One region of the Arthrobacter sp. CAN_A6 genome, then DNA from elsewhere that is predicted to be linked to it. Evidence: riboswitches for the same ligand, from Rfam matches in the RefSeq annotation. Region 1 holds a riboswitch; the other holds the start of a gene.
What was found. Region 1 has a riboswitch for S-adenosylmethionine ahead of IWX75_RS06910 (ABC transporter substrate-binding protein). Riboswitches for the same ligand answer to the same signal wherever they lie in the genome.
Positions count from the first base shown of each region.

Region 2: another riboswitch for S-adenosylmethionine. It lies ahead of IWX75_RS02350 (ABC transporter substrate-binding protein); the one in region 1 lies ahead of IWX75_RS06910 (ABC transporter substrate-binding protein).

Region 1 covers NZ_JADOUV010000003.1:142,954-158,667, forward strand. Annotated here, with positions in the region: partial or broken gene IWX75_RS06905 (ABC transporter permease) at 218-1,144, opposite strand; gene IWX75_RS06910 (ABC transporter substrate-binding protein) at 1,141-2,781, opposite strand; SAM riboswitch class I at 2,888-2,986, opposite strand; gene IWX75_RS06915 (arylsulfotransferase family protein) at 3,069-4,613, opposite strand; gene IWX75_RS06920 (pullulanase X25 domain-containing protein) at 4,696-5,571, opposite strand; gene IWX75_RS06925 (MBL fold metallo-hydrolase) at 6,280-7,689, opposite strand; gene IWX75_RS06930 (sulfite exporter TauE/SafE family protein) at 8,005-8,775, opposite strand; gene IWX75_RS06935 (rhodanese-like domain-containing protein) at 8,772-9,413, opposite strand; gene IWX75_RS06940 (metal-sensitive transcriptional regulator) at 9,540-9,797, shown strand; gene IWX75_RS06945 (DUF302 domain-containing protein) at 9,889-10,305, shown strand; gene IWX75_RS06950 (BCCT family transporter) at 10,544-12,541, opposite strand; gene IWX75_RS06955 (GntR family transcriptional regulator) at 13,071-13,766, shown strand; gene IWX75_RS06960 (bifunctional 5,10-methylenetetrahydrofolate dehydrogenase/5,10-methenyltetrahydrofolate cyclohydrolase) at 14,009-14,884, opposite strand; gene IWX75_RS06965 (cyclodeaminase/cyclohydrolase family protein) at 14,881-15,507, opposite strand; gene IWX75_RS06970 (GcvT family protein) at 15,629-15,714, opposite strand, start outside.
Region 2 covers NZ_JADOUV010000001.1:462,073-477,786, forward strand. Annotated here, with positions in the region: gene IWX75_RS02330 (ABC transporter ATP-binding protein) at 1-366, shown strand, start outside; gene IWX75_RS02335 (energy-coupling factor transporter transmembrane component T family protein) at 363-1,160, shown strand; gene IWX75_RS02340 (amino acid ABC transporter ATP-binding protein) at 1,208-1,945, opposite strand; gene IWX75_RS02345 (amino acid ABC transporter permease) at 1,942-2,706, opposite strand; gene IWX75_RS02350 (ABC transporter substrate-binding protein) at 2,714-3,637, opposite strand; SAM riboswitch class IV at 3,817-3,934, opposite strand; gene IWX75_RS02355 (aminodeoxychorismate lyase) at 4,023-4,901, opposite strand; gene IWX75_RS02360 (chorismate-binding protein) at 4,958-7,009, opposite strand; gene IWX75_RS02365 (LysE family transporter) at 7,017-7,637, opposite strand; gene IWX75_RS02370 (methyltransferase domain-containing protein) at 7,771-8,568, opposite strand; gene IWX75_RS02375 (MarR family winged helix-turn-helix transcriptional regulator) at 8,612-9,118, opposite strand; gene IWX75_RS02380 (MMPL family transporter) at 9,221-11,422, shown strand; gene IWX75_RS02385 (SRPBCC family protein) at 11,564-12,568, opposite strand; gene IWX75_RS02390 (hypothetical protein) at 12,568-12,810, opposite strand; gene IWX75_RS02395 (DUF1905 domain-containing protein) at 13,140-13,427, shown strand; gene IWX75_RS02400 (ZIP family metal transporter) at 13,570-14,361, opposite strand; gene IWX75_RS02405 (DUF1206 domain-containing protein) at 14,549-15,475, opposite strand.

The sequences.
Region 1 (15,714 bases):
AGTGCGCCCGCGATCCAGACCCCGATCGGCGTGCCGTGCAGGAAGCGAGCCGCCCGCGAGGGAGTGCGCGGGGCGGAAGGTGCGGGAGCCGGGGAGCCGGGACCCGCCGTCGTCGTTGGTTCGAGTGCCAGGCTCGTGCTGCACTTCCCTTCGGGTTGGTGCGGGGATCCACCACGCGGTAGAGGAGGTCCACGGCGAGGTTCACGAGGATGTAGACCGCGGCGATGAGAAACACCACCGCGAGGGTGATGGGGAGGTCGCGGTTGAGAATGGCGTCCACGAGGGAACGGCCGAGGCCTGGGCGGGCGAAGATGATCTCCGCAACCACCGCCGAGCTGATGAGTGAGCCCACGGCCCAGGCCGAGAGCGTGATGCCCGGCAGGATCGCGTGCCGCAGGGCGTGGGTGATGCGGACGGCGGTGTCGCTCAGGCCGCGGGCCCGGGCACTGAGGATGAACGGCTGCGCCAGCGCGTCCTCGAAGGACGCGCGGGTGACCTGCGCGATGAACCCGGCGAGCGGAATCGCGAGGGACAGCGCGGGCAGCACGAGCGAGCGGAAGCCGTCATTGCCCGCCACGGGGAACCAGCCGAGGACGACGGCGAACACCACCGCGAGCATGATGCCCACCCAGAACTGGGGGAGCGAGGCGAAGAAAACCTCGACGCCTCGTCCCACGGAATCGAGAACGCGTCCCCGCCCGACGGTCAGCAGGGTGAAGGCCAGCGCGATGATCCACGCGAAGACCAGCGCGAGGCCGGCCAGCTGGAAGGTGGGGAGGATCTGCGGGCCGAGGATTTCCAGGACCGGCACCTTGAAGATGTAGGACGTGCCGAAGTTCCCGGTGAAGAGGCCGCCGAGGTAGGCGAGGTACTGGACGAGGACGGGCTGGTCGAGGCCGTACTCGGCCTTCACCGCCGCCACGGTCTCGGGCGACGGAGAGGAACCGGCACCGCCGAGGATCGCCGTGATCGGATCGCCCGGGGTCAGCCGGAGGACAAAGAACGTCAGCGTGACCGCGGCCCAGAGGACGAAGATGCTGCCCGCCGCCCGCTGGGCGATGACCTTGCCGGCCGCACCGGCCGTCGCCGTCGTGCGGGGCGCCGCACTCAATGGATCGAGGTGCTTGGAATCGAGGGTGCTCATGGCTGGTCAACCGCCGTCACGTCGTAGAGGTAGGGGAGGGACAGGCTCGGCTCGAGGGCGAAATTCCCGAAGCGGTCGCTGCGGAGTGCCACCTGGCTGGCTTGGTTGTAGAGGGGGAGCTGCAGGGCGTTGTCGCTGACGATCTGCTGGGCCTGGTAGTAGAGGTCCTCGCGGGTTTCCGCGTCATCGGTGGCGAGGGCCTCGTTGAGGATGCCGTCGAGTTCCGGGTTGCGGAAGCCCGAGCCGTTGGCCACGAAGCCGGCCGACTCGGTGTATTCCGAGGAGAAGACGATCCGGAGCACGTCGGCGGTGTTGGTGTTCCAGTAGTCGGCACGGAGGTCGTACTCGAAGTTGTTGCCCTGTTCGCTGACCGTCGCGGCGTCACCGTTCTCGATGAGGACCTCGAAGCCCACCTGCTTGGCGGTCGCCTGGATCTGGGTGACCAGTGCCTGGTGTGCCGTCGGCCAGGAGTTCGGTGTATAGGGGAAGTGGACGGTGAGGCGCTCGCCGTCCTTCGTGCGGTAGCCGTCGTCGTCGCGCCCGGTCCAGCCGGCGTCGTCGAGCAGCTGGTTCGCCTCGTCCGGATCGGGGGCGTAGACGTCCTCGAAGTCGGGCGAGTAGAAGGTGGTGGTGGAGCTCAGCGGACCGCCGGCCTTCGTGACGGTGCCGAAATAGACGCTGTTGATGCCGGCATCCACATAGGCGCTCCGCAGGAAGGCCTTGCGGACGTCGAGGTCGTCGAAGGGTGGGCGCGTGGTGTTGAGGATCAGGTTGGTGGGGTTGCCGGGGCGGTCCTGCAGGATGAGCTCGACGTTGGGGTCGGACTCGGCCTCGTCGAAGTGGACGCTCGGCATGAGGTCCAGGGCGTCCACCTGGCCGGCACGGAGCAGGCCGTAGCGCGTCGAGTCCTCGGGGACGATGCGCCACTCGATGGTCTCGAGGTACGCCGGCCCCTGATGTTCGGCGAACGGCGGAGCGGAGTTGTAGTCCTCGTTGCGGACCAGGGTGGCCTTCGACTGCGGAACGTAGTCGACGATCTTGAACGGGCCCGTCCCCACCGGAGCGTTGCAGTTCTCCGCCTGCGGACGCTTGAGCGCCTCGGGGGACTGGATGCCGAGGAAGGGCTGCGCAAGCACCTCGAGGAATGCGGCATAGGGACGATTCAGGGTCACGACGGCGGTATCCGCGGCCACCACCTCGGTTCCGGCATACGGCTTGAGGTAGCCTCCCGCGGTGCCGGACTGGGTATCCGGATCCACCATGTGGTCGAGGTTCGCCTTGACCGCCTCCGCCGTCAGTGGGGTGCCGTCCGTGAAGGTGACGTCGGTGCGGACGGTGAACGTGTAGGTGAGGCCGTCCGCCGAGACCGCCCAGTCCGAGGCGAGCCACGGGTGGATGGTGCCGTCCTTGTCCTGCGACACCAGGGAGTCGAGGTAGTTGGCGGCGATGGAGGCCTGGGGCATATCGCCGTTGACGTGGGGGTCGAGGCAGGAGATGTCCTTGCCGGTGGCGAAGACGAATGGAGTGTCCTCCCCGGCATTCGCGGCACCTCCGCAGCCGGACAGCAGAAGGCCTGCGACGGCGGTGAGGGCGATCTTTTTACGTCCAGCTCGACTGGCTGGGGTGGTGTGCTGCACGTTGGGCTCCTGTACTCATCGCCCGACGGAGGGGCGCACAGGGCAACGCGGAGCTTCCCCGGGCGTGCGACAGCACGGCGGGTAAAGACCAACGAAGCTTTTGGCTTCTCCATCGGTCCTGGCAGTAGCACCGTTCTTCGTTGTTATCCGAAGAGGGTTGCTGCGGCGTCGTCGATCCAGGTCTCTCGGCCGCTCGGGATGGTTATGGCTTCATTCAAACCGACTCGGGCAGCGTTGGCCAATGGTCCGCGTCACAGGAGGACTTTTTCGAATCCGTTCCGGCGGAGTCAGTCGGCGACGCCGGTACCCAGCTCGTTCCCGCTGGCATCGAGCGCCTGGACGGCCACGTAGGCTGCGTCCTCGGGGAGGGGAATCTCGGTTTCGAAGGATTCCCGAGCCACGGTTGCGCCTTCGGTGGCGGTCGCTTCGTCGGCACCTGTCAGGAGCCGCCATTGCGCCACCCCGGTGGCTCCGTTCCACGAGACGTAGGCGGTGCTGGCGCCGTCGTTCTCCTGGACCACCACATCCGGCGGTGTGGCCGGCTGGCCCTGCCACGCTGATTTGTAAGCGCGGTAGCTGCCGTCCCCGCCGAGTGAAACGTCATAGATGAGCGTGCCGTCCGCAGTGAATTCGGAGTAGAACGGCTGGGCGCCCCAGCTGATCAGGATATTGCCGTTGGGGAGTTCGTTGGTGTTGGCCATGCTTCCGGCAGTGCGGTCCTCCGGCGGAAGGTATTCGGTGACCACAGCGGCGGTCATCGCCTCCTCGTCGAGCTGGAGCCGCAAGCCGCGGGAGTTGTCCCCGAAATTTTCATTTGAGGCGTTGTCGAAGAGGGTCAGGGTGCCGTCGGGTGAGCGCCGGGCGTCGTGCTGCCAGGAGAACTCGGCACCGTCTCCCAGCTCGAAGTCGTTGGCCGTCCCGCCCAAGGTCCAGTCCAACTCACCCGTGGCGCGATCGATCCGGTAGATGGCACTTGTATGACGCGCGGAAACCAGGATGCCGTCGTCGTCCTCCGCTATCGAATTGACGTGGAGGTAGTCGAAGGGACTTTCCTCGGTACCCACCGCCTCGTCGTCGTCCTGTGGTGCCTCGAAGTCCTGGGTGCGCAGCGCCCCGGCGTCCCGCGCTGCGCCGAAGGCCTGGAGGGTGTCCGAGACCGGGATGTGGTCGAGCGAGCTCCACTCGAAGAGGACGTCGCCTGTGGCGATGTCGATCTCCTGGATCACGGCTTCCTCGACCCAGCCGGCCGCCGGGCCGCCGAGTTCCGAGAGGTCCGCCTCAGCGGGGTGATAGGCGCTGATCAGCATGGTCCCCCGGGGCGTGATGGTCGAGTCGTGGAAGTCGGCGTTACCGGGGGCCAGCTCGCCTCCGGTAGTGACGCTGGCAATTTCCTCGTAGGACCGGTTCAGGATAGTGAAGGTACCGTCTCCCTTGCCGCCGCCGCTGCTTCCCTCATACAGGGTGAGCACGGGTTCACCCTGGTACTCCTGGACCCGGAGCTCGAACTGGTCGTCCTGCGAGTCGTCCGGGTCGGCGGGATTGATCCAGACAGGTTCTCCCGCTGCGTCCAGCACCAGCCCGCCCGTTGTCGGTGGTTGGTCCGGGAAACCGGGCGTGAGGAAGATGAGTTCCTCCGAGGTCACGTAACCCGGCTCCCAAGCCTCACCCTGTTCGAGCTCGACGACGGGAGGGGCCAGGTCCGGACGGCTGTTATAGCTGTGGGACGAGGTCTGCTGGGTGTCCCCTTCCGCTGCGGTGCAGGCCGTCGCGGTGAGCGCCACGGTGCAGATCGCCGCGAGCCCGGGTAGGCCACGCTTCCGATGGGTGGTCATGGGGAAAGCCTTCCCGGGTTCACCGGGGAGCGCAATCGATTTGTGACCTTGGCTAGCCGACGGCCTCGTTCGGCGGAAGGTGCTAGCTGGTCTCGATGTCCTTCGTGGCGTAGTCGAAGCGGAACGTCACTGCGGTGTCGGAGAGTAGGCGCAGCTCGTGGTTTGCGCCGTCGCGAACCCCGTAGGCACCGTAGTTCTCGTCCCAGGAACCGTTGACTACGATCTTGTACTGGTAGGTGCCGGCGGGCAGCTGGAGGGTCTGCTTCCAGATGTTCTCCACGGCGTCGTAGTCGAGCTGCAGTCCATGAAGGTTCGTGGTCCAGTGTCCGGCCTCGCCGAAGAGCGGGTTGAAGTCCCCGGCGAGTGCGACGGACTGCGGCTGGTCCTGCCACGCGTCGTTGGGTGCTTGCCCACCGTCTACTGGTGCCTGCTCTGCTGGGGCGACGACGTCGGACGCGGGCGCTTCCGGCACGACGAGGTCCTCCTCGACCAGCGCGGGCTGAGCCGGGTCCTCGTCCTGGTCGCCGGAGTCGAACACGTGTGCGGACGCTGGCGATGGGTCCTCCTGCACCTGCTCCGGTACCTGCTGCACATGCACTGGAAGTTCTTCCTGGACCTGCCCTGCCGCTGACTTGGGACCCTGCCCTTCTACGGGCTTGGGCTCGGGCACCGGCTTGCCGCTGGCCATGGCGTCACTGAATGCCTCTGCGTCGGGAAAGGCAGCGAGAGCGCGGACGCCCTCCTCGGTTGCGGTCCAGCCGTTACGAACCTTGACGAGCCAGCCGGCCTTGACGAGCTTCGACGTCGCCGTCGTCAGCTGCTTGTAGCCGCGAGGTACACCGCTGGAGAGGAGCTCGGCCTCAGTAGTGTCGAACGGAACCTTCGCCACCACCTGGGCCATCAGCTCGCTGGGGGCTACGGCCGTTCCCGATGCCTGGTGGCGCGCCAGCAGGTCCAAAGTGGTGCGCAGTCGTTCGTTGAGGCGGTTCCGGGAGGCGATGACAAGCTCCTTCTGAGGCGGGGATGCGGGGTAGTGGTCCTGATTTTATCGGATTCGTCAACGCCTGGTGCCAGCCTCCCAAGATGACTGCCGCATCAGATGGACGACCGGCACAACGCACTGAGGAGAGAAGACTTATGGCAGGGAAGGGGAATCCTGACTCGGCCGTCAGCCGACGGACAGCACATTGCTGGTTCAGTGGCAACCGACACGGTGTGTGCGGCGACGACGAGAAGGGCTGTTGTGTTTTACAGTCAGCTTTCGCCGAGGGTCCGTAGGCGTACCGGGCCATACCGAAAGCCACCCCGACCACCGCCGCCCCAGCCACACCTATGCGGCCACCCGCGGAAAGTTTCACAAATACCACGTCATCCTGCATCCCGCGTCGTGCACGGGAGCCGCTGCCCGCCTCACCGAATCGGCGTCCAGGCGCATCCAACCTGAGTGCTCCTGCTGATCGGTGTTGCGGTGAAGCTACCGGAGAGCCACTCAAACCGTCCGTCTCAGCCCGGGTGATCCGTTGACGGGCGTCAGGTTTTAGGAGTAGCAACCGGGCCGCGTCGGTGGCTGGGTAGTGTTGGCGCTTACCCGGGTACGGAAGGCCACGTGCGATTCAGCCAGGAAGCCCGCCAGGTGCCCACCCCAGCCAACGAGCGGGGTCGATGGTCAGTTGGTGGGAGCGGTTCTCCGGGCCTGCTGCCAGGAGTTCCAGGCGGCGTAGCTGCCATCGAGTTCGACGACGTCGTAACCGGCCCGGCGCAGGGCGCTGGCCACGACGGAGTTGCGGAGTCCGCTTTGGCAGTAGGTGACGATGGTCCCGTCGATGGGGAGTTCGTCGAGGTGCCACAGAACGCGTCCGCCGTTGAGCTGGTGCGCTCCGGGGATGTGCCCCGCAGTGTGTTCGGTGCGGTTGCGGACGTCCAGAATCACGGCCGCGTCGAATCCGTGGAGGTCGGCGGGCTGGATCAGGGCGGGTTTGGTGGCGGGTAGTCCGTCGATGCTGGTGACGTACCCGGCAACATTGTCGATGCCGACGCGGATGAGGTGGTCCCGGATGTCCTGCGCCTGGTCCTGGCCGGTGGCGAGCAGGACCAGGGGGTTCGTGTCCGTCTCGGGGTTCACCACCCATGCGCCGTACGTGGCAATCGCAGCGCCGGCGGGGATGTTCAGGGACCTCTCCACCGTGCCCTGGTGCACGTCCTTCGCGGAACGGGTGTCGATGAACGTCACCGTGTCCGCGGCGAGACCGGTGGCGACCTCGTCCTGGTCGAGTTCGATCAGGGGGGCGCGTTCTCCCAGCACGGCGGGGCCTTCCCGGTTCTCGTGCTTCATCCGGCCGAAGTAGGAGTGGGCGTCGGGTTGCCCGTCGAGGAGCTCGTCGATGAAGCCCTGCTCATCGTTGGCGGCGAGGTATGGGCCCCACCAGGAGTAGAGCCGCTCGTAGCCGACGGTCGAGGACGGGATAGCGCCGAGTGCTTTGCCGCAGGCGCTGCCGGCACCGTGGGCGGGGTGGACCTGGACGTGGTCGGGCAGGGTCAGGAACTTTTTCTGCAGGCTCCGAAACAGTTGCTTGGCGCCCTCGAAACGGGTGTCGACGCCTCCTGCGGCCTCATCGAGAAGGTCCGGGCGGCCCAGGTCCCCGGAGAACACGAAGTCGCCGGAAAGCAGGTAGCCGGCCTGGTTGCTGAATGCGCCGTCGGTGACGAGGAAGGACAGGTGCTCCGGCGTGTGCCCAGGGGTGTGGAGGGCTTGCAGGGTGATGTTGCCCAGGGTGATGGTGTCCCCATCATGCAGGCGTGTCCCGTCGAATCCGTACTGCCATTCCGGTCCGCCCTCACCGGACACGTAGATCGCAGCCCCGGTGGCGGCCGCCAGTTCGCGGGTGCCGGAGAGGTAATCGGCGTGGATATGTGTCTCGGTGGCAGCGGTGATTCTCAGGTTGTTCTTCGCCGCCAGGTCCCGGTAGACGGCAATGTCGCGGCGTCCATCGACCACGACGGCTTCGCCCGTGGACTGGCAGCCGATCAGGTAACTGGCCTGGGCGAGGTCTTCGTCGTAGATGCGCTCTAGCAGCATTTGGTGCTCTCTTTCATCGATTTGTGGATCTGACGCCCGTGGGGGACTACTTCGAATACCCCTGGGGGTATCCGCTGGTATCCATCGTAATACCCCTGGGGGTATACGGCAAGGTGGGCGAGATTCCGGTCGAACAGTCGCGTGGTGTTGGGCGAAGGGAGTGCGGAACCGAACCAGGAACGGGACAGGTCCTGGCAGGCACCCGGAAGGAGGGAACCGGCTCCGCGTGCCGACAGTGCGTCAGCAGTGCCGGCGTGGCAGGGCGTCAGGTGTCAGGTGGTGGGAAGTCCTGCAGGTGACTGGTCCTGTGGTTGGTCAGGCGGGGATCAGGGTGGTGGCGGTGCTCAGGGTCACCCAGGCGGCAACGGCAAAGATGAGGACGGCGAACGAGATGCGGATGTGGCGGTCGTCGAGTCGGCGCGCAAACCGCGCTGCTGCAAGGGAACCAAGGATGGCGGGGACGGCGAAGGCGAGGACGATCGGCCAGTTGATCGTGAAACCTGCCGCATGGGCGCTGAAACCGGCCGCCGAGTTGAGCACGATGATCGCCAGGGAAGACCCGACGGCGTGTTTCATCCGCAGCCCCAGGAATAGTGTCAGGGCCGGGGTGAGCAGGAATCCTCCACCGACACCCAGGAGCCCGGTGAGGAACCCGACCAGCAGGCCCACGGCGACTGCCTTCGGAGCGCAGGTGCGGAAAGATCTGCCGGGTCCGGAGCTGCAGGAGCCCTGGGCTTCGGTGGTGCGACCGAGCATCCGAATGCCGGCGATAATCATGATGCCAGCGAAGGCAAGCATCAGGACTTCCGGGTCCACCAATCGGCCCACCGCTGTTCCCACCCACGCGGACGGGATGCCGGCAGTGCCGACGAGGAGGATCACCGGCCAGTTCAGGCCTGCACCCACCCGCGGGATCAGTGCGGCCAGGGAGGAAACGCCCACGACCAGCAACGACGTGGGAATCGCTTCTGCCGGGCTCATGCCCACCCCGTAGACCAGGGCGGGGACGGCGACGATGGACCCGCCGCCGCCCACCACGCCGAGGACGATCCCGACGGCAAGCCCGAGGATCAGGGCGGCGATCACGCCGCCGGCACCTCGCCGGTCCGGCTGCTCACTGAAGGAAACTGCAGGATGGCTGATTCACGGGTGGGTTCCTGGGCTGCCTTGTTCCAGGGCATCGCGGACAGGGCCCGTCCCATGGCGCACGTGTTCGTCGCCGCGGAGAACGTCAGGCCGGTCCCGATAGCGCCGGCCAGCAGGCGGACCTTCGGAGAGATGAACCGCCCACCGGCCAGGCCGACCAGAACCAGGGATCCGGCCGTGAGGCGGACCTGCCGTTCGAGGTCCCAGCGAGCCTTGCCGCGTACCACGCCGCCTCCGTCAGCTGCGAACCCCGGGACGCCGCCGGTGAGGACGTGGGCGGCGCCGATCCCTGAGGCTGCCAAGCGTTGGCGTGCCTGTTCGGCCCGGACGCCTGACTGGCAGGCCAGAACCACCCGGCTGCCCAGACGGGCGGCGAACTCGTGCGTGTGTTCAGAGAGCAAGGGCAGCGGGACGTTGTAGGAGCCACGGATATGCAGGGACTCGAATTCTGCCGCCGAACGTACGTCGATCACCACGACGTCCTCATTTCCGGCAATCCAACTCCGCAGCGTGCCGGGATCGAGCGCGGTCAGGGTTGCCGTCGAGGACGAAGAGGTCGAGGAAGAGGGGGTGCTCACAGGGAAGCCTTTCGATCAGAAGGGAAATAGATACCCCCCGGAGTATTCCGCATACCCCCGGGGGTAGTCAAAATACCGGTGGGGGTATAAGCTTGAGGTAAGCAACCGCGACTCCTGGAGAACATCATGCAGCTGGACCCGACCGAACTGACGCCCGTTATCAACCGCCTCAAGCGTGCCCAAGGCCAGCTCGCCGCAGTCACCCGCATGCTCGAGGAAGGCAAGGACTGCAAGGACGTCGTCACCCAGCTCGCAGCAGTCTCCAAGGCACTCGATCGGGCCGGGTTCGCCATCATCGCCAGTGGCCTCGAGCAATGCATCGTTCGCGAGGACACCAGCCTCGACAAGAAAGAACTCGAAAAACTGTTCCTCACCCTCGCCTGACACGGTCTTGCCTGGCCGTGGCACAAACCCGGAACCGGCAGATAGTCCTAGCACCCGCCCTCATTGCACGACCTCAGCGAAGGAGCTCCCCATGACGTACACCCACTCCATCACCGTCCCCCAGTCCTGGGACGACGCAGTGCAGAACACTCGGGAAGCGCTCAGTGAGCAAGGCTCCGGGATCCTCACGGAAATCAACGTCCGTGCCACCTTCGAAACGAAACTCGGGACAGAAGCCGCGGACGCCGTTGGAGACTACATCATCCTCGGCGCCTGCAACCCGAGCCTTGCCAGCCGCGCCCTGGCCGCGGAACCATCCCTCGGTGCACTGCTTCCCTGCAACGTAGTCGTCCGACGCGGTCCCGACGAGCTCGAAACCACCATCGAATCCATCGACCCGCAGACCATGGTGCAACTCAGCTCGAACCCCGCCGTCCGGGAGGTGGCCGACGACGCAGACACCCGCCTGCACAATGCACTCGCGCGCCTCTCCAAGACACAGAAGTAGTCAACCCGAGCATCGATTCACCGAAACCATCGGAAGGGCCCTCGCCCGAAGACGAGGGCCCTTCCTGTCTCTGGAGCGGCTCATATTCCGTGCAGAGGAATCGAATCAGCCGCAGGGAGCAGTGCTCGTCTCCGGAACCATCCCTCCGAAGGTCGGTTACGACGCGCCGGTACGAGGAGGTACTCCTGGTCCATGACAGCACGCTCTGGCTCCGGCGCTTCAGCGCCAGAGCCGTCTGCTAATGACGGTGCGGTTCAGAAACCGGATCGCCGTCGGGGCCGCCATCTGCTCCCGGGTGTGCTTCGGTGCAGTCATGCCGTGTCACGAGATCGAATTGATCCCCGCCGTGTTGTTCCACGCCAGTGCGGATCGCCCGTTCGACCACGGATGTGGCCAGGCGCCGTCGTAGGGAGAGGGGATCGCGACGCAGGTCCTTGGTGAGGGCAAAGCAGAGCAACAACATGACGATGACGAACGGTAGCGCTGCCACGATGGTGATTCGTTGCAGGCCGGCCAAGGCCTCCGAAGGTTCGTCGCCGCCGGCCAGCAACATGACCGCCGCCACGGCGCCGGTGAGGCAGCCCCAGAAAATGACCACTCCGCGGCGGGGGTGTTCTGCGCCGTTGGAGCTGAGCGATCCCATCACGATGGAGGCCGCGTCGGCGCCAGTGATGAAGAAGATTCCGACCAGAACCATGGCCAGCACGATAACCGCTGCGGTAAGCCAGCCGGGCATGCCCAAATTCTTGACGAGGTCGAAGAGCGCTCCGTCGAAGTTGACGGACGGTGTCCCGTCGACCATCGTGACGAGGCCGGGGGTGTTGGCCTCGTCGGCTTCCTGCTGCACCTGGAAGGCGGCTCCGCCGAAGACGCTGAACCAGATCACGCTGACGACGCTTGGTACCAGCAGCACTCCGGTGACGAACTGGCGGATGGTGCGGCCGCGGCTGATACGGGCGATGAATAGGCCTACGAACGGCGTCCAGGAGACCCACCAGGCCCAGTAGAAGATAGTCCAGCTGGTCATCCAGCTACGGAGTGATTCGTCGCCGACCGCTTCGGTCCGGGACGACATCTCGGCCAGGTCGCGGGCGTAGTCGCCGACCGCGGAAGGGATCAGGTTGAGGATGAATATGGTGGGGCCCGCGAGAAAGACGATGAGCGCCAGGACGACGGCCAGGACCATGTTGATGTTCGAGAGCCACTGGATGCCGCGGCTGATGCCAGAGACGGCCGAAGCAACGAAGCACAAGGTCAGGACGGCGACGATCACCACGAGTACGGGGGTGCCGATTTCGCCGAACCAACCATTGGAGGTCATGCCGCTGCCGATCTGCAGGGCGCCCAGGCCCAATGATGCAGCGGTACCGAACAGGGTGGCGAAAATGGCCAGGATGTTGATGAATTTCCCGACCGGTCCTTCGACCCTCCTGATACCGAAGAGGGATGTGAAGGCGACGGAGACCAGTTGCCTGCGACCCAAGCGGTAGGTGCCGTAGGACATGGCGATGCCGACCACCGCGTACATGGCCCAGGGGTGCAGCGTCCAGTGGAAGATCGAAGTGGCCATGGCAGTCTGGATGGCTTCGGGGGTCCGTCCGTCCACCGTGCCGGGCGGGGGAGCGATGTAGTGGTAGAGCGGTTCGGCCACGCCGTAGAACATCAGCCCGATGCCCATGCCGGCGGCGAACATCATCGAAACCCAGGAGACGGTGCGGAATTCTGGTTTTTCTCCGTCCTTGCCCAGCGGGATGTCCCCGAACTTACCCAGGGCCAGCCACAGGACGAAGATCACGAAGAACGAGGCCAGGAGCATGAAGAGCCAGCCGGTATACTCCATGACCCAGTTCAGGGCACCAGTGGAGGTTACGGACAGGCTGTTCCGTCCCACGAAGCCCCAGACAACAAAGGCAATGGCAACGGCACCAGTGATCCCGAAGGTGATCTTGTCGAGGGTGAGCTTGTGGTTCCGCCGTTCCGAAACGGCTTGCTCAGTCTTGGCATGGCGTAATTCTTCGAGGATCTGCTTGTGCTCTTCGATGTCCGGCGACGCGGACGTCCCTCCGTGCTCCGGATCGAGAACAGCGGGGTTTGTGCCTACTTCCTCGGAGACACTGAAAACTGCATCGCTGTTCTCCGCACTTCCGTGTACTCCGCTAAGTGAAGTTTTTCCCGACGCGTTGTCGGCAGAAGATTTTTCTGGTGGGTGGAGTCTGAGGTCATTGTTGAAAGCCATGAGCGGATCCTTAGCTCGGCGAGGCATGGACTTGCGGGTGGATATGGCTTTCGGGTTCGATGTGGGCGGAAGGTTGAGGGCCTCGTCCGTTTCGATGACCACGATGTCGCCGTCGACGCCTTACGCGTCATGGGTGCGAACCAGCAGTTCGACCGGGGGCGTCCATCGCTCCGGTAGGGAGGTAGGGCTAGTATGTTTACTTCTCGTGGAAGATATATCAGTTAGACCTTATGGCCGTTGAAACGAGATGTCCATAGGTACGCGCGACCACATAGCGAGCCGAGCACCTCTGCGTCAACAGTGGACAGCCGCGTCTTCCTCCGGATGGTAGGGGCGATGGTCTTCTCGCCCTGCCATAGCGTCATCGCTCTCCTCTCCGGCCTACCGAAGTGCGCGGAGTGGCATCCACTGTGGGTAGGAGTGGACCATTGTGCATCCGCATGCTTTCATATTGATATATTAGTTGTTGCCAATTTGTCCGGGCGGGCCAGATCCCGTGTTCGCCCGCATACAGGGGGAAGTCGTGAAGATGGCAGGCGCTGGCGGATTACCGGTGGAGGGTGGAGGGTCGTTTCCGCCGTCGAGGCAGGACGATGAATCGTTTGCCGACTTCGCCTATCGAATCCTGTGCGATGAATTGATCGTTCTGGATATCAAACCGGGTGAGCCCCTCAACGATGAGGTGATTTCGAGGCGACTCGGGGTTGGCAGGACGCCGATTCGCGAAGCCATGAAGCGGCTGGAGAGCGATTATCTCGTGGTGGCCTACGCCCGGCGCGGAACGTTCGCCGCGGGCGTGGACATCAAGGATCTGGCTGAGATCTCCGAGATCCGCCAGCTCTTGGAGCCCGCAGCAGCTGCGCGCGCTGCGCGGCTTGCGTCGCCGCAGCTTCGGCAGGAGCTGAGGGACTTCGCCCGGGAAGTAGGGGAACTGCTACCGGGGATGCAGTCGCAGCAGGATCTCATGCGCCTGGACATGCGGGTCCATCGGAAGATCTATCGCGCAACGGGAAGCCGGCACCTCGAAGATGTCCTGACTCGATACGACAATCTGGCGACACGGATCTGGAGCCTGGTCCTGGAAAAGCTCCCGCCGGTGTCCGAGCATATTGCCCAGCACATTGAGTTGCTCGAATGCATCGCGGCCGGGGACTCAGAAGCTGCTGCACGGTTGACCATCCAGCACGTCACCGACTTCGAGAACCTGATTAGGGCTGCCCTGTAGCCGGGGTCAGGACTCGCTCAGCATCCGCTCATGCGGGAAAAGCGGCCCCAAGAACTCCAAGGATGGCAGCGGCCTTGGTATGGATCTCCGCCAGCTCATCGTCAGCGTCGGAGTCCGCACCGTGCAGAAGGAATTCAACACCTGCACGGGAGCGGACACGAAGGCCTCCCCTTCAGGCGTATGGCCGCCGTCGACGCCGACGATCACGGGTTCTCCAGGGTGGCAGGTATGTCCGCCGTGGATCACCCGGCAGCGCTTGGGGCCAAGGCATGCGATTGTTTCCGCGCGGCCTCGGTGGTGTGCAGGAGAAGCAGGGACGTGGTGACGGAGCCGACGCCGCCCGGAACCGGAGTCAGCGCCGCGGCGACGCCCCGCATGCTGGCCTCGTCGACATCACCCACAAGGGATCCGTCAGGGAGGACGTTGGTGCCGACGTCGATCACGACGGCCTCGGATGAGACATGGTCACCGTTCAGCAAGCCGGCCCGCCCGGCTGCGACGACCACGACGTCGGCGGTCTTGGTGTATCTCTCCAATGGACCAGACCTGGAGTGGCAGACCGTCACCGCGGCGTCGCGCTCCAGCAGCAGCAGGGACAGTGGTTTTCCCACGACGGCGGAACGGCCTATGACGACCACGTTCCGGCCCGGCAGTGGGATGTCGAAGTGGTCGAGGATCTCGATCACGGCGCGGGCAGTGGCAGGTGCGAACGAGGGACGGCCCACGGCCAGACGCCCCAGACTCAACGGGTTCGCGCCATCGATGTCCTTCTCCGGGTCGATGTGCCCGATCAGCTCATCGGCCCGAACGCCGGAAGGTAGAGGCGTCTGGAGGATGATGCCGTGAACGGAGGAATCATCGCTGAGGTCCTTCAGGACTGAGACCAGAACCTGTCCGGTAGCGTCCGGGCCGAGGTCGAGGACCCGGCAATTGATGCCGGCCCTTTCGGCGGCCCGTTCGATGGACCGGACATACCAGTGCGTGGAGCCGTCATCGGTGGCCACGACCACTGCGAGCGTGGGCCGTAGCCCTTCGGCTTCGAGGTCCCGGGCCTCTTGCCGGGCCTTTTGCTGGATGATCTTTGCCAGTGCTTTCCCGGAGAGGACTACGGTGCTCAACCGAGAATCCTTCCACGCACACGCGCCACGAGGTCATCTGCTGCCAGGATGACCTTTTCCTCGATGCCGTCGGTCTGGTCAGCCAACCGCGAACGGGCCGCGACGTCCTTGATGGCCACCACGTTGATGTCGATGTTCACCCGGGCGGTGGTGGCGGCTGCCCGGGCGGCGTCGGCGGCAGCAGCGATGTCGCTGATCACGTTGGCGTTCGCGACCTCGAAGAGTTCCGTGGCACGATCCACGACGGCGCCTGCCACCTCGACGAGCTGCGCAGGGGTTTGCGCGGCAAGGATGAGCGCGTCCTGGAGAGCTGCCTTCCGTGCGGCCTTGAGAGCTTCCGTCCCGGACGGAAGCTTGTACGAATCGATGACGCCCTGGAACGCCTGTTGGTCAGCGTCCGCCAAGTGCAGAGCCTCGACCACCAGTGCGTCCGCGGCGCTGATGATCCTCTGAACGGTTTCGGCGTGCTGCTCGTACTTGGCGCCGGTGGTGTACCGAGCAACCATGGCGACGAGTGCCGCTCCCTGTGCGGCGTGGAGGGCAGCGGCCGCACCGCCGCCGGGGGTTGGTTCGCGCGAGGCAAGACGGGCGAGGTACTCACTGACTGTTTCTGAACTGATCATGGATTTTCCTGCACTGAAGCTCGGGTCGACTGGGCGAGGGTATGGGAGGAGCCGAGCAGCGGCCCGGACTCTGGTTCGGGGTGAAAGTCCGGGCCGCTGCTCGGAAATGGCCGGCGGGTTGTCAGCCGCGGAGCCTGCTCATCGTGGGGTCGTACAGCGGATCTGCGGTGACCGTGGCCTGAATGCGCCGTCCGAAGTACTCGATCT
Region 2 (15,714 bases), on a different contig from region 1:
TTCGGGCCGCGCCGCGTGGCCCGCGAACCGGAGGCTTCCTTCCGCCCCCGTATCGAAGGGCTCGCCGAAAGACTCCGTCTCGATCATCTCCGTGCGGCAAATCCCTTCACCCTGTCCGGTGGGGAGAAACGGCGGCTGTCAGTGGCCACCATGCTCGCAACCAGCCCCGACATCCTGGTGCTCGATGAGCCGACATTCGGACAGGATGCAGGAACCTGGGCGGAGCTCGTCGGTCTGCTGCGGGAACTGGTCAGCGGGGGCGGCTGCGTCGTCTCGGTCACCCATGACACCGACTTCACTGAAGCGCTCGGCAACCGTGTCCTCGACGTCGGGGCCATTGTCGACACCCGGCGGGATACGCCATGAGCAGTGACATCCTCACGCCGTCGCTGACGGGCAGCGCGCTGATCCGCGCCAATCCGCTTTCCAAGCTCTTCGCCGCCGGAGTGATCACCGCGGTGGTGATGCTCAGCATCGACTGGGTCAGTGCTGCGGTAGCCCTCGGGTGTGAGATCCTGCTGATGCCGTTGCTCGGCATCAGTGTCCGCGGTCTGCTGCTCCGGGCCTGGCCCCTGCTCATCGCGGCGCTGGTGGCCGCCTACGGCACGGCACTGCTCGCCGAAAAGACAGGCGACGTACTGCTGGAGATCGGTCCGGTTCTGTTCACCGAGGGGTCCGTGTCCGCGGGATTCGCCATCGGGATCCGGGGCCTCGCGCTGGCCCTGCCCGGCATTTTCCTTGCCGTCTCCACCGACCCGACCGATCTGGCCGATGCCCTCGCGCAGAAGCTGCGCGCGCCGCACCGCTTCGTGCTCGGCGCGCTCGCGGCACTGCGCCTGGTGGGCCTTCTGGTGGAGGAGTGGCAGACCCTCGGGCTCGCACGTCATGCCCGCGGTGCAGGAGCCGAAGGAAACGCGCTGGTACGCACGCGCAACTTCCTCGGCCAGGCCTTCGGCCTCCTTGTACAGGCGATCCGGCGTGCCACCCGACTCGCGGTCGCCATGGAGGCGCGGGGATTCGGGGCGGGCCCGCGTACCTGGGCCCGCGAGAGTAGATTCAGCTCGCTCGACGCGGTCGTCGCGGCGGGAGGTGTGGGAATCGCCGCTGCTGCACTGACGGCGGCCCTGCTGGCCGGGACCTGGAGCTTCCTCCTGTCCTGATACCGGAAGGGCCGCCGCGAAATGCACCCGGCGGCTGATGGAAATCCCTAGAGCACGTCCGAGAGGAATGACTTCAGCCGCGGGGTCTGCGCGTTGTCGAAGAGGGCCGCGGGCGGCCCGCTTTCGACCACCACACCGCCGTCCATGAACGTGACGGTGTCGGAGACGTTCCGGGAGAAGCCCATCTCATGCGTCACCACCACCATGGTCATGCCGGCCGTCGCGAGGTCGGCCATGAGCGCAAGGACGCCCTTGACGAGTTCCGGGTCCAGCGCCGAGGTCGCCTCGTCGAAGAACATGACCTCGGGGTCCATGGCAAGGGCCCTGGCGATGGCGACACGCTGCTGCTGGCCGCCGGACAGGTTGGCAGGGCGAACCTCCGCCTTGTGCTTCAGCCCCACCTGGTCGAGTTGGGCGAGTGCCTTCTCGCGCGCCTCGTCCGCGGACATGCCGCGGAGCTTCCGCAGTGCCAGTGAGACGTTGTCCACGACGGTCTTGTGCGGGAACAGGTTGAACTGCTGGAACACCATGCCGATGCGGCGGCGCAGTTCATCCGGATTGTCCTTGAGGACCGAGCGCCCGTCGAGCAGGATGTCGCCCTGGTCCGGTTCGATGAGCCGGTTCAGGACCCGCAGCAGGGTCGACTTGCCCGAGCCGGACGGACCGATCACCGAGGCCGTGGTGCCGCGCTCCACGTGCAGGTCGATACCGCGGAGCACATGGTTGGAACCGAAGGAGAGGTGGAGGTTGCGCCCGGTCAGGGTGCCTGATTCAAGAGTGCTCATGTTCTTGCTCCTTCGCCGATCCGTGCGGCAATATCATCGGGTTCGGGCTTCTCCCGCTTACCCATCCGCAGACGGTTGTCGATGTAGTTGACCAGGTGCGTCAGCGGAACGGTGAGGCACAGGTACAGCGCTGCCGCCGCGATGAGCGGTGAGAGGTTGCCCGTGTTGCTTGCCGCGTCGTTGCCGATGCGGAACAACTCGCGCTCACTGGCCAGCAGTCCGAGGAAGTAGATCAGGGAGGATTCCTTGATCAGGGCGATGAACTGGTTCACCAGGGCGGGCAGGACGCGACGGACGCCCTGGGGGATGACCACCAGTTGCATCGAGGAGCGGTAGCTGAAGCCCAGTGCGCGGGACGCCTCGAGCTGGCCCTTCTCGACGCTCTGGATGCCGGAGCGGAAGATCTCCCCGATGTAGGCGGCGGCCATGAGCGACAACGCCAGGATGCCCATCGGGAACGGGCTCGTGCTGCCGGTCAGTTGCCGGAAGAGCGGACTCAGCCCGATCCCGATGAGCAGGATGATGACGACGGCAGGAACTCCCCGGAAGATGTCCGTGTACACGCGTGCGGCCCAGCGAAGCGCCCGGTTCCGCGAAATGCCCATCACCGCGAGGATCATCCCGAGCACCGTCCCGATCACGCCGGAACTGATCGCCAGGATCAGGGTGTTCGGCAGGCCGACGGTGAGGAGTTCCGGAAGGACGGAACCCATTGCCTCCCAGTCGAAGAAGGTCTGCAGGAGCTGTTCGAAGGCGTTCATGCAGGGCCTACTTGGCTTCTACGGCTTTGCTGCCGGGCTTCCAGTCGGTCGGCATTTCGCGTTCCGGGTACCACTCCTGGGTGAGTTCGGCCCAGGTGCCGTCCTCGATCACGGCGTCGAGGCCGGAATTCAGGGCATCGATCAGCGGCTGGTTCTCGCTGTTGACTGCATAGGCGGTGAAGTTCTCCGTGTTGATGATGGTTTCGGCGATGGTGGTGCCGTCACCCTCCTTGACCTGGCCCGTGGCCTGCTGCGACGGGGCCACCCAGGCATCGACCTGGCCGTTCGTCACGTTCGCGTAGACAGTGTTGTAGTCGGCGAAGCGGACGGGCTCCAGGCCCAGGGTGTTCGTCACGTAGTCGTCCTGCACCGTGCCCTGGACGACGCCGATGCGGGTACTCTCCGACAGCGAGTCGAAGCCCGTGATGTCGGAGTCGCTCTTGGCAACGACAGCCATGTAGCCGAAGTCGTAGCCGTTGGTGAAGCCGACGCCTTCGCGGCGTGACGCGGTGGTGGAGATCGAGGAGGAGCCGACGTCGAACTGCTTGTTCTGCACCTGTGCCAGAAGGGCGGAGAAATCGGTCGAGGCGAACTCGACTTCGAGGCCGAGTTCGTCGCCGATGGCGCGGAGCAGCTCGTTGTCGTAGCCGGTGAAGACACCGTTCTCGATGAAGATGTTGGGAGGCGCATCGGAAAGGGTGCCCACGCGGAGGGTGCCCTCGGTGACCAGCCCCAACTTCGAGGTGTCGATCTGGTCCAGCGGTGTGGTTTCCTCGGTGGTGTACTGGTCGAGCGACTGCTGGTCGCTGCCGGCCAGGGCATCGGTGGTAGGGCCGGAGTCGGTGGAATCACTGCTGTTCGAGCCGCACGAGACGGTCAGGGCGAGCAGGGGGACGGTGAGGGCTGCAAGGACTTTTCGGGACAGGTTCATGGCTTCCTTCGATGGACGCGGCCCGGGTTACGGGCGTGCGGAATCAGGGACGGGATGTTTCAGGGGGTGCCGGATGACGGCGGACGATGCTCGGCTCTGCTGCTTACTCGGGTGACACGCTCGCTGCTCCAGGCTGTGCGGGCGTTCGGCGGCCATTGCCTTTCGGGCTGACCGGCATTCCGCCGTACTTGCCTACCGGGGGACTTGGCCCGGCGGCCGAATCTTCACCTGGAGCACCCCACTACGGGAGAGGGTTGCTGTCCAGCCGGCCAGGGCCCGTGGCTGGAACTCTTGATTGTGTAACAACGTTATATGATGGCGCGGCGCAGGACAAAATGAACGGGCAACACTGCGTAAGGAAGCTTCTCGGAAGACGGACTGTGTGCTATGTGAACCGGTCCACGAGCTCCGACAGCTCGCGGGTCAGCTCCTCCGAGGTGGCGATGGGCGTGCCATCGATGGCGGTGACCGGCGTCAGCAGGCGCACGCTCGAAATCAGCCACACCGCGTCCGCCTCGAGCAGGTGATGCGGTTCCAGCGGCCCGTAGCCCAGATCCCAGCCGCTCCCGTGCGCAGCCTTGAACAGTGCTCCCTGGGAGGTCCCGGGAAGGATGCCGCTTTCGAGCTGCGGCGTCAGCAGGGTCTTGGCCGCGCCCTGACGGCGCGCGAGGAGGACAGTGGACGTCGGACCCTCGAGGACCTTTCCGTCCGACGACGTGAAGATGACGTCGTCGGCGCCGCGGGACTTCGCGTAGCGGACCGCGGCCATGTTGACGGCATAGGAGAGCGTCTTGGCGCCCATCAGGAGCCACGGCGCGCGCTGAGCAACCGTGCTGTCGTAGCCACGTTCGAGGAGCAGGACTTCCACTCCGGCCTGCTGCTGCTGCCGGATGCCGGCGGGTACGGGTGACACCTGGACCCAGGCGGTGGGTTCGGCTGCGCCTTCCGTGCCGCGGGTCGCGACGAGCTTGACCACTGCTTCGGACCCCGCTGGTCGGGTGGCGGTGAACTCGTCCAGGGCGGTGCGGATGGCGCGGCTCCAGGCATCAGCCACCGGGATGGCGAGGTCGAGGGCGGCAGCCGAGGACGCCAGCCGTTCGAGGTGGGCCCGCTCCTTGCGGGGCACGCCGTCCACGGCCAGCAGCGACTCGAAGATGCCGTCACCACGCGTGGCTCCGAGGTCGTTGGCCATGAGCTGCGGCTTCGACGGATCGACTATGCGGCCGTCACCATGCGCTGAGTCGAGGAACACCAGAACAGTCATGGGGCCAGCTTATCCAACGTGGTCAACGAAGCTACCTCGAGAAACTTCGGGGAACATCAGGCATCGTCGGGGAACACCGCACCGAGGCCGGAGAGCACTCCGAGTGCTTTCGTCCGCACTTCCTCCCACTCTTCGGAAGGCACCGAATCAGCGGTGATGGCGCCGCCGACTCCGAGGCTGAGGCGCGCGCCGTCGTCGGTGTGTTCGATCACCAGGGTGCGGATGACGACGGCGAGGTCAGCGGCGCCGGTCAGGGAAAGGTAGCCGGCCGCGCCCGAATAGATTCCACGGGCCCGGCCCTCGAGATGTTCGAGGATGGCCATGGTGCTGATTTTGGGTGCACCCGTCATGGACCCCGCAGGGAAAGCCGAGGCGATCACCTCGGCGCGGGAGGTTCCGGGCTTCAGCTTTGCCTCGATGGTGCTGACCAGCTGGTGCACGGTGGCATAGGTTTCGATGTCGCAGAGGCGGCTCACGGTGACCGACCCCGGGACGGCGTGGTGCGAGAGGTCGTTGCGGAGCAGGTCGACGATCATGATGTTCTCCGCGCGGTCCTTGAGCGAGGCTGCGAGGTCCCGGCGAAGCCCCGCATCGGTCGCCGGATCCGGCGAACGGCCCCTGGTGCCCTTGATGGGTTCGGCCCGGAGGCCGCCGTCGGAGTCGATCCTCAGGAAGCGCTCGGGCGAGGTACTCGCGACGGCGAAGCCGGGCCAGCGGATGAGATGCCCGAACGGTGCCGGGCTCGCACGGCGCAGGCGCAGGTAGGTGGCGAACGGGTCGACCGGGCGCTCCACGACTGACACGAGAGAGGTGGTGAGGCACACCTCATAGGTGTTGCCGTCGGTGATCTGTTCCTGTGCCTGTCGGATCTTGTCGAGGTACCCGGCGCGGGAGTCCCTCACCTCGAAGACCGGCGGTTCGGCGAAGGCCCGTTCGGTCGATTCGGGGACCTGCTGCCCGGTGACGAGAACAGCCTTCCGTACCGCGGCGTGCCAGTCCACGCACCCGGGGTCGGGCGCGCCGTCGTTCAGGCTGAGGAGGAACACCGCGTTTTCCCGGTGGTCGAGAACGACGGCGCGACCGGCGAAGATCAGAGCGGCATCGGGAAGGGGCGAGGAGGAAAGCGAGCCTCCGCCCGTTTCGCGCTTCAGTTCGTAGCCCAGGTAACCGAGCCAACCGAGCGCGAAACCGCACTCGTAGCCGTCGGGGCGTCGGACCACGCGGCGTCCCCAGGCGTCGTCGAGCCAGCGGAAGAAGGGCTCGCGGATGCGCGTTGTCACCGCGCCGGCACTCACCTCGGTGACGCCGTCCGAGTGCTGCGCGCGCTGGCCGAACCGTCCGGCGTCGTCAGCCAGGATGGAGAAACGGCTGCGTTCGGATGCCGGCGTGGCACCGGCATCCGAACTGTCCAGCCATACCGCCGACTTCGAGTTCGGGTAGAGGGCTGCGAACAGCGCCGCGGGATCCGGCACGGCGTCGATCCGCTCCACGCGCAGGTTCAGTCCGCGGCGCGCGGCGCGCTCGACGGACATCAGCCGTTCGCACTGGGGCAGGCTGGTGAGGGCCAGGCGTACGCGGTGCGGGGTGGCCTGCCCCTGGTGCCCCTGGATGACGACGTCGGCGGAGGAGTCGGGGCGATCGGCGTCGAGCCAGGAGGTTTCCTGCTCGGCCCACCGCTCCCAGAACGGCTCGTAGGTTCCGCCGTCGCGTGCCAGGGCGCTGCTCCGGCGGAGCGCTCCGGGAGCCTCCACCCAAAGGACGGCGTCGAGCAGGCCGCGCGCCTCGCGGGCGGCCGCTCCAACACCCTCGACGAGCACGATGTCAGCGGGCGGCGTATGCCTGAGCTCGCCGTCGCGCCCGTTGTCCCAGTCCCAAGCCTGCCAGGACGCATCTTCTCCCGATGCCAGCGGCGTCAGCACCTGCCGGACGTAGCGGTCGATGCCGTCGCGCAGGCCGTCCCACCCCGGGTAGATGTCTTCGAGGTGGAACATGCTCACGGTGTGGTGTTCGCGCAGCAGTGCGGCCAGTTCACCGGCGAGGGTGGTCTTGCCCGCGCCGGAACGGCCGTCGATCGCGACGATGAGCGGTGCATTTCGGGAAGGGATCATGACGGGGTCAGGCCAGCGCAAGCAGGGTGCCCACGCCGACGAACAACGAGCCGAAAGTCCGGTTCATGATCGTCTGTCCGCGGGAGTGCTGCGTGAAGCGGCTGAAGGACCGGGCCGTCGCGGCATAGAAGAACCACATCACCAGCAGGTCGATGGTGATGACGGTGGCCGCGAGCACCGCGTACTGCTCGGCGAGCGGCTGGTCCGTGCGGATGAACTGGGGAATCAGTGCGAGGAAGAAGACGATCGCCTTGGGGTTCAGGAGGTTGACCCACATGCCCCGACGGAACAGCGACAGCGATCCCTCGGTACGCCGCTCCGCAAGGATCTCCTCGTCCAACGCCGGCTTCTGCAGGAACTTCCGGACCCCGAGGTATACGAGGTAGGCCGCTCCGGCATATCGGATCACGTTGAATGCCACCGGCGAATTCGAGACCAGGAGCCCGACGCCGGCTGCTGCCACTCCGATGTGCACCAGGAGGGCGGCCTGCTGGCCGAGGATGCCCCAGATCGACCGCCGAAATCCGACGGTCAGGGCGTTGCTCATGGTGTTGACCGCACCGGCACCCGGGCTGAAACTGATGAGTGCGCCCGCGCCGAGTAGCGCAAGCCAAACCGAGGGATTCACCCTTTCATAGTAAGCAGTGCGCAGCGGTTCGTTTCCCGGCTGGTCGCTGATCCGGATCTTCAGGTGCCGCAGGGGCAGCCCGTCCGAGGCAAATTCTGGAGTGCGTGATCCCGAAGCCGGTTGTCGACCGGGTTCAGGCCCGCGCCAGCACCTCGATGCTGGGGATGAGGAAGACCCCGTCGGGAGCCCTTCCCCAGGTCCGCCAGCCCTCGGCCAGCCGTGCCAGGTCCTTCCTCTCGGCCAGGCCGCGCTCGAGGGCCTGCTCGGCGAAACCTGAGTGCAGCACCCGCTCGGCCCAGGACTCCGCGTGGAACCGCCGGCGTTCAGCCGTGGCGTAGATCCAACTCGACGTCGAAACTTCCGTCTCGGTGAAGCCGGCTTCCTGGGCCCAGGAGAGTAGGTGTCGGCCGCCGTCGGGCTCGGCATTGTTGCCCCTCGCAATCCGCTGGTACAGCTCCATCCACTCGGTGAGCGCAGGGGAGGCGGGGAACCAGGTCATGGCGTGGAAATCGGCGTCCCGTACTGCCACCACGCCACCGGGCCGGACTACCCGGCGCATCTCCCGCAGTGCCGCCACGGGATCGGTGAGGTGCTGGAGCACCTGGTGGGCATGAACGACGTCGAACGTCTCGTCGGGGAAATCGAGGTCGTAGATGTTGCCCTCGGTGAAGACGGCATTCCGGACGGAGGTGTGCGCGGCGGAGGCCTGTGCCACGACGTCGGCCGAGCGGTCGATGCCGGTCACTGTTCCCGGTGCTACGAGGTCCGCGAAACCCGCCGTAATGCTGCCCGGACCACAACCGACATCAAGCACATCCATCCCGGAGGCGAGGTGCGGCACGAGGTACGCGGCCGAGTCCTCCACCGTGCGGGTCGCGTGCATGGTCGTCACACTCGGGTGGTGGCCGTGGGAATAGACGTCTTCGCTCATGATCGAGATTAACCCCGGCGGAAGGCCTTCTCCCGCTTTCGCGTCATATTCCGGTGCCATCTTTTCCCGGAGCACTTGTTCCGGAGCCGTCTTTCCCGGCGTCCCCTTTGGCGGCGATCGTGGCGTCGGTGATGCGCTGCATCATCCGCTCAAGAAGGGCGAGCTCGGCGTCGTCGAATTCATCGAGCGCCGTATTGATGTGTTGTGCCAGCGGGGCGAACAGCTTGCCGCCGGTTACGCGCGCTTTCTCGGTCAGTTCGAGGTGCACCTGACGCCGGTCGACAGCGCTGCGGGTGCGGGTGACGTGGCCCGCGGTGTCGAGCCGGTCCACCAGGGCGGTGGTGGCGGGGGAACTCAGGTTCAGTTCCTCACGCAGCATGCCCGGCGTGACAGTGGCGCCGGCGCGGGCGGCGCCCATCATGATTCCGAGGGCGTTGAGGTCGGTTCGGTACAGCGCGTCCTTGGCGCTCGCCGCCTCGATGTACCGTTCGGTCTCGGAAGTGAACTGGCGCATCAGGTCGATCAGCCTGGCTCGGTTCGTACTGGACATGGAGTGCACCTCGATTCAGAACCACTTTAGGCCCTTCCCCAATTATCTCCATGATAGATATAGTCATTCACAGAGATAATTTTTCCGGAAGGCATGGGTATCGTGAAAGCCAAGTGGTTGCGTGTACTGCTCCCGGTCGTCGTCGTCCTGATCTGGCTCCTCGGTGCCGGGTTCGGTGGGCCGACCTTCGGCAAGCTCGATACCGTCTCCAGCAACGACCAGGCGTCATTCCTGCCGGCAAGCGCGGAATCCACCGAAGCGGGGGAGCTGCAGGAGCAGTTTCGGAACTCCGACGCCGTTCCGGCGGTGATCGTCGCTGAATCCGAGGGGGAGATCGCCCTCCAGGAGCTGCCCGCCTATGAAGAGGTGGCCCGTGCCCTCGGGAATGTCGAGGGCATTGAGCCTCCAGCCGATGGCGCCCCTGCCGTTGTCGGTCCCATTCCCTCCGAGGACCTCCGGGCGGTCCAGTACCTCGCCTTCGTCGCGTCGGATGCCGAGCTCGGCGAGGTTGTCGTTGAACTCCGCTCGGTGCTGAACGAGGAGCTGCCCGACGGCGCCGTCGGGTATGTGACCGGCCCTGCCGGCTTCACCGCCGACCTCGTCAGTGCCTTCGGCGGGATCGACGGCATCCTGCTGGGAGTGGCGCTGGGAGCGGTCTTCCTGATCCTCCTGGCCGTCTACCGATCGGTGATCCTGCCCTTCCTCGTTCTCCTGACCTCGGTCTTCGCGCTGGCCACCTCCATCCTGCTGGTTTTCGCCTTCGCGTCATGGGACTGGATCCAGCTGAGCGGCCAGAGCCAGGGCATCCTTTCCATCCTGGTGATCGGAGCCGCAACGGACTATGCGCTGTTGCTGGTGGCACGCTTCCGGGAGGCTTTGGGCGAGCACGAGTCGAAATGGGAGGCCATGAGGGTGGCCTACCGAGGATCGGTGGAGCCCATCGTGGCCTCCGGAGCCACGGTGATTCTCGGACTGCTCTGCCTGCTGTTCTCGGACCTCAATTCCAACCGGAGCCTCGGCCCCATCGCCGCGATCGGCATCGTGTTCTCGGTCGCCGCCGCGTTGACACTCCTCCCCGCCTTGCTCCTGCTCTTCGGTCGTTCCGCCTTCTGGCCGCTGCGGCCCAAGGTTCACCCAGTGCGGCCCACGTCCGTTGAGGAACCCGTCCCGACTACGGCGGCCGTTGCCGCCGCTCCGGGAACGGAGCAGCTGCGCGGGGTGTGGAAGCGGATTGCCGTACTGATCTCGCGTCGGCCGAGGGTTCTCTGGATCGCGTCAGTGCTGGTGCTCGCCGCGGGAGCACTCGGACTCACCCAGCTGCAGGCCAGTGGCGTGCCGCAGTCGGCCCTGATCCTCGCGCCGTCGAACGCCGTGGACGGCCAGGACGCGCTTGCCCGGCACTTCGATGCCGGCGCCGGCAGCCCTATCGCCGTCGTCGCTCCGGAAGCGGACCGGGAGGCGGTCCTCAGCATTGTCGGCGCCGAGCCCGGAATTTCGGAGGCCACACTGACCACGGATCCGGCAGGGGCCGCCGTCGTCGAGCAGGGCCGCGTCCTCATCAGCGGGACCCTTGAATACCAGGCGGATTCGGATCAGGCCGAGAACGTGGTGCGCAGCCTCCGGACCACCCTCGACGACGCCAGTCCCGACGCCCTCGTGGGCGGCGTTACCGCTATCGCGGTGGACACCAACGACACCGCGCTCGCGGACCTCGGCAGAATCATCCCGATCGTGCTGGCCGTCGTCCTGGTGGTGCTGATGCTCCTGCTGCGCGCCGTCGTCGCGCCCGTGCTGTTGATCCTGAGCGTGGTTCTGTCCTATGGGACAGCGCTGGGGGTGTCGGCGCTGGTGTTCAACAACCTGCTCGGATTCGAAGGCGCGGACGCTTCGGTGCCGCTGTTCGGGTTCGTGTTCCTGGTGGCGCTCGGGGTCGACTACAACATCTTCCTCATGACGAGGGTGCGTGAGGAGTCATTGCGGATCGGCACCCGGCCCGGAATTCTCCGAGGGCTGGGCGTGACCGGCGGGGTCATCACCTCAGCGGGCGTGGTGCTTGCCGCGACATTCGCGGCGCTCGGCATCATTCCCATCCTGTTCCTCGCGCAGATCGCTTTCATCGTGGCGTTCGGCGTGCTGCTGGATACGGTCCTTGTGCGGTCCCTGCTGATTCCGGCGCTTGCCTACGACATCGGACCGAACATCTGGTGGCCGTCGAAACTGGCGAGGTCGGAACCGTCGAAGCCGGCGGGGAGGCACCGGGCGGTCGACGCTATGTCGACCCCGACACCGCAGCAAGCGTCCTGACAGGAAACCGCAGCCCGCTGACAACCCGAGAACTGGACGTCGGAATAAGGAACCGCCGCACGAGCCAGTTCCGCAGGAGGCGCCGATTCATCGGAGGCCATCACCAGTTTCGGGTTCGGTCGGTTCGCGTGTGTGGTCTTGTCAGCGGAAGCTACGGCTGATACCCGCACCGAGCTGGAAGGCAGTCAGCCAGAGCAGGAAATGTCGAACGGGGTGCAGCGGCAAGCCGACGATCCGTCGCCACCCTGTGCGTCGGTTCCACGATGACGTCAGGCGCACCTGTGTTCCGCCGGGCGTATCGGCGAGGTCGATCACCAGCGTGTTGGTGTTGCCTCGCTCGAGGTCGGGGTAGGTGGTGCGCCAGCTGATGTGATGTGGCCGGTCCGCGAGGAGAAGCTCCATCCGTCGCCGACGGTATTGGTTCCTGATCCGTATCGGCTTTCCGTTCGTATGTCGGGTGTGCGGGTGGACGGTCCAGCTATCGCTTTCCTGAGGGAACGGGCGGGGGTTCTCCCCGAGGTCAGGAAGGTCGACGGATCCAATACCGGCATTCCACACGGGCATGCGGGAGGGATCCGCCAGGAGTTCCCAGACTGCCTCGATGGGCGCTGGAACGAAGACTTCCGCACGACCCACTATTTCCTCGCGGGACTGGGTCGGCTGATCGCTGGAGGGAGTCCGGTGACGTTCTTCGGTAGTGAGGGCAGTGAGTATCTCGGTAGCAGAAGTGTCCAGACGACCGAGCAGAGCCCTGATGAGACCGCTGGGTTCTTCCAATAGTTCACGCAGCACGGAGGAGGAGTTTCCCGCGTTCTTTCCGCCGGCGTGCTTGAGGATTTCCAAAGCGCGAGGCGTCCATTCGTATCCGCCTGTTTCGTGGAACACGATCCGTTGCGAGCAGGGCTCGTCGGCCGCGATGCCGATGCTTTCCAGCTGGGTCGCGTGCAGCGCCTCTACGGCATTTCGTGTCTGGTCTAGCGAGATACCAACCGAGCGGAGGGCTCGACCGGCAACCTGGTCATTGATGACCAATGCCATGAAGAGATGTTCCAGATCGGCGTCGCGTTGACCTCGACGCGATGCCTCTTCCATAGCAACCAAGGACAGCTTCTGCATCGTGGCTGCCCTTGCCGACAGTGACGTCACTACTTCCTCCTCGGTACAGGGATCTGCGGGTCGATGCGCCTGATGTACTTTTTATGCACGGCCTGACGGCTCACGCCGAGCGCATCCGCGATCTCCAGCCATGTCAGTCCTGCACGCAGGGCCGCTTCTACCTGACGGAGCTCCAACACATCAGTGAGAGCACGTAGGGAAACAATGGCCCGCAATCCAGCCTGTGGATCATCCGGGTTCGTGGCTGCTTGAGTCAGCTCTACCGCTTCCATGCGAGCAACCTACATTGCTATGAGCCAGTAGGCAACCTTGGTTGCTAAGGTTGCTCGGCAGCCGACCATCTCATCCTGATCAAGCGCGACACTTCGTGCCGACAACCGATCCCTTGCGGACTGCGATCAGTCAGGGCGGACGGAGGCCAGGTAGAAAGAGTGCCCGACCGGATCGAGCAGCGCCACTGCTCAGGGGCTGGTGGGTGTCCTACGGGTCAAAGGACCGATAAGCCGATCGCCCACCCGACGACCTTCAAGCCTGATGGACAGTCCGGTGACTCGTGAGGCACCCTGATCGGTAACCGGCTTGGACAAGGAAGGCGATCGTGATGAGCACGATTTTGGGTCCCATGGATTTACGGTTCACCGCCCCGATAGGAGTGGAGGTCAGGGGTGACGTGTGGTCGTGCGTCGAAATTCCCGATTCGAAGGAGCTGTTCGGCACGGGCAAGGCGGTGAAGGTGACCGTGAGCGTTGATGGCGAGCCGCTGGCCGTTGCCCTGATGCCGACCGGGATGGGTGGTCACATGCTTTCGATCAGCGGCAAGCTGCGGAAGAAGATTGGTAAGGACATCGGGGATGACGTTGCGGTGCACATCTCGGAGCGCCTGACCTGAACCGGCGGGGGTGTCCTCCGTGACGGATAGGGTCGAATTCTCCTCAGGCGCGAGCAGCGGTCCGGCGTGCGGTTCCGTGAGTGTGCGGACCCCGGATTCAATCTTATGAAGGTGTGTTTTTTGTTCTAATGCCGTGGGTGTGTCACATGAGGGATAGAACGAAAGAGAGGACGAATCCGGCGGCGGTGCTGAGGGCTACGGCTGGCCCGCCGTGCTCGTAGGCTTCGGGCATGAGAGTGTCAGCTAGTGAGGCGATGACGGCTCCGGCAGCAAAAGCCAATGGTAGTGAGATGGTTTCCGGGTCAGCGCCTGAGAGTGGCCCGGCGCCAATCACGACGGCGATTACGAGTAGTACAGCGCATGCTCCCCAGAGACCGAGTATGGTGCCACGAGACTTGCCTTGGCTGCGCATCGAGGATGCTCCGACGAGTGCTTCGGGCAGGTTGGAAACAAAGATCGCGGCCAGCAGGGCTAGTCCGCCCGTTCCGCCGCCAAGTGCGACGCCCAGGGCAATGTTTTCGGGTACGCCGTCGAGGGTGACCGCGGCCAGCAGGGCCATGCCCGCGGCACCGCGGGTGGAGGCCTTGGTGGGGGAGCGCTCCGTAGCGGCGGAATCGGTGTCGAGTTTGGGACTGCCCTCGTACTCATCCGCAGGAATCGGCTGGGAACTGGGTTGGGCCCAGCGGTCAAGCAGTGCGCTCAGTGCCGTGAAGACCACGGCGCCTGCGAGAAGACCGATCGCTGCGCGCCAGATACCACCTTGCTCGAAGGCGTCCTCGAAGAGCTCGAACGTCAAGGCGGTGATAAGCGATCCTGCGGCAAAGGCCAAAAGGACTGCCAGCACGCGCTTGGGCAGTTCAAAGCGTGAACCGATGAAAGCACCGATGATGAGGGCGCTGGAAGCTATCACGCCGAACAACAATGACGTTGCCATGACGTCAGTATAGGAACGTGGACCCCGGGCGGGAAGGGAGTCACAAGCCGATGACTCAAGACATTGTCCGAGTGGTGATCCGCTTCCCGGATCGGGGTTTTTGGCGGTTCGGCTCGGGGTGCCGTTTTCGTCGGTTTAGCCGTCGGTCGTGGGGCTGGTTGTATGCACCAAGGTGGCAAGCGTGATGCTACATGCGGTCCAGTGGTGCACGGGCAATGCTGTAAAGCCCATAGCACATGAGCCCTATCGCGATGATGGAGAGGGCGACCGTGCCAAGGGACTGTTCTTGCAAAGACTTCAATGCCCCGTCCAGGCCGGTGGACTCTTCGGGGGAGGACGTTACTGCGGCCACGATGATTATTGAGCCCACGACCGCCAAAGCCAGGCCCTTGGCCAGATAGCCAACCGAACCCAGAACATGAATCACTGTGCCGCGAGTCCCTGAGGCTTGTTTCTCAAGGTCTTTGAAGTACCGCTTGGTGGCGCCCTTGAAAAGGTAATAGCACCCTATGGCGATGATCCCTGCTCCTACAGCAACCAACAGTGCTGCACCTAAGGGCGCTGATAATAGGGCCGCGGAAAACTCCCGGGCTTCGGCGCTGCTATCGGTTTCGCCGCCGAGGGCATAGACACCGAACGACACGGAAATGGCGGCATACCCACCCGCCTTGAAAGCGGCCTTTGTCCGCTTCGTAAGCCTTTCCTTCTTGTCCCGGTGCTTCCACCGGAAAGCGGCTTCGCCCAGCTGAAAAAATGCGAGAGCCGCCGATCCTAGGAAGCTGGCCCATAAAAGGAGGTAACCACCAGGTAGGTCGGCAAGGGCTTCTAATGCTCCTGATCGTTCAATGTCGCCCCGGGCGCCGGCTGCCACGCTAATGGCGATGATGCCAATGACAAAGTGCAGCATTCCGTTAGCGGCGTATCCGGCGCGTGCGCATACCTCGAAAGCTGTCGAATCGGCCGCGTCTTCGAGACGGCCGATGACCTTCATGCCGATACGACCGAACTCGCGTGCTTCGGTCTTCCACTTCTGGGCCGAACATATTGCCTCATATCGCATGTGCCCGCCAGCCTCTTTGTTGTGAAATCCATGCCTGTTCCACGCAATCTTCATTCTCCTTCAAAGGACGACTCGCCGCCTGAACCGACCGTTGAGAGGTTGTCCGTAGACGTCCACGGACAACCCAGCGTCCATCGTTCGAGAGTGCCCTGTCAGGCAATGCACCGATGTTCTTCACCTTGCCAGAGCCTCGAGGTCGGTACGATCGATCACGAGGCGAGCGATCGCCCGTGCCGTTGTTCCGTGTTGGAGTCGCGCGCCCGCTGCGACTATATCGATGGCGCGCAACGGCG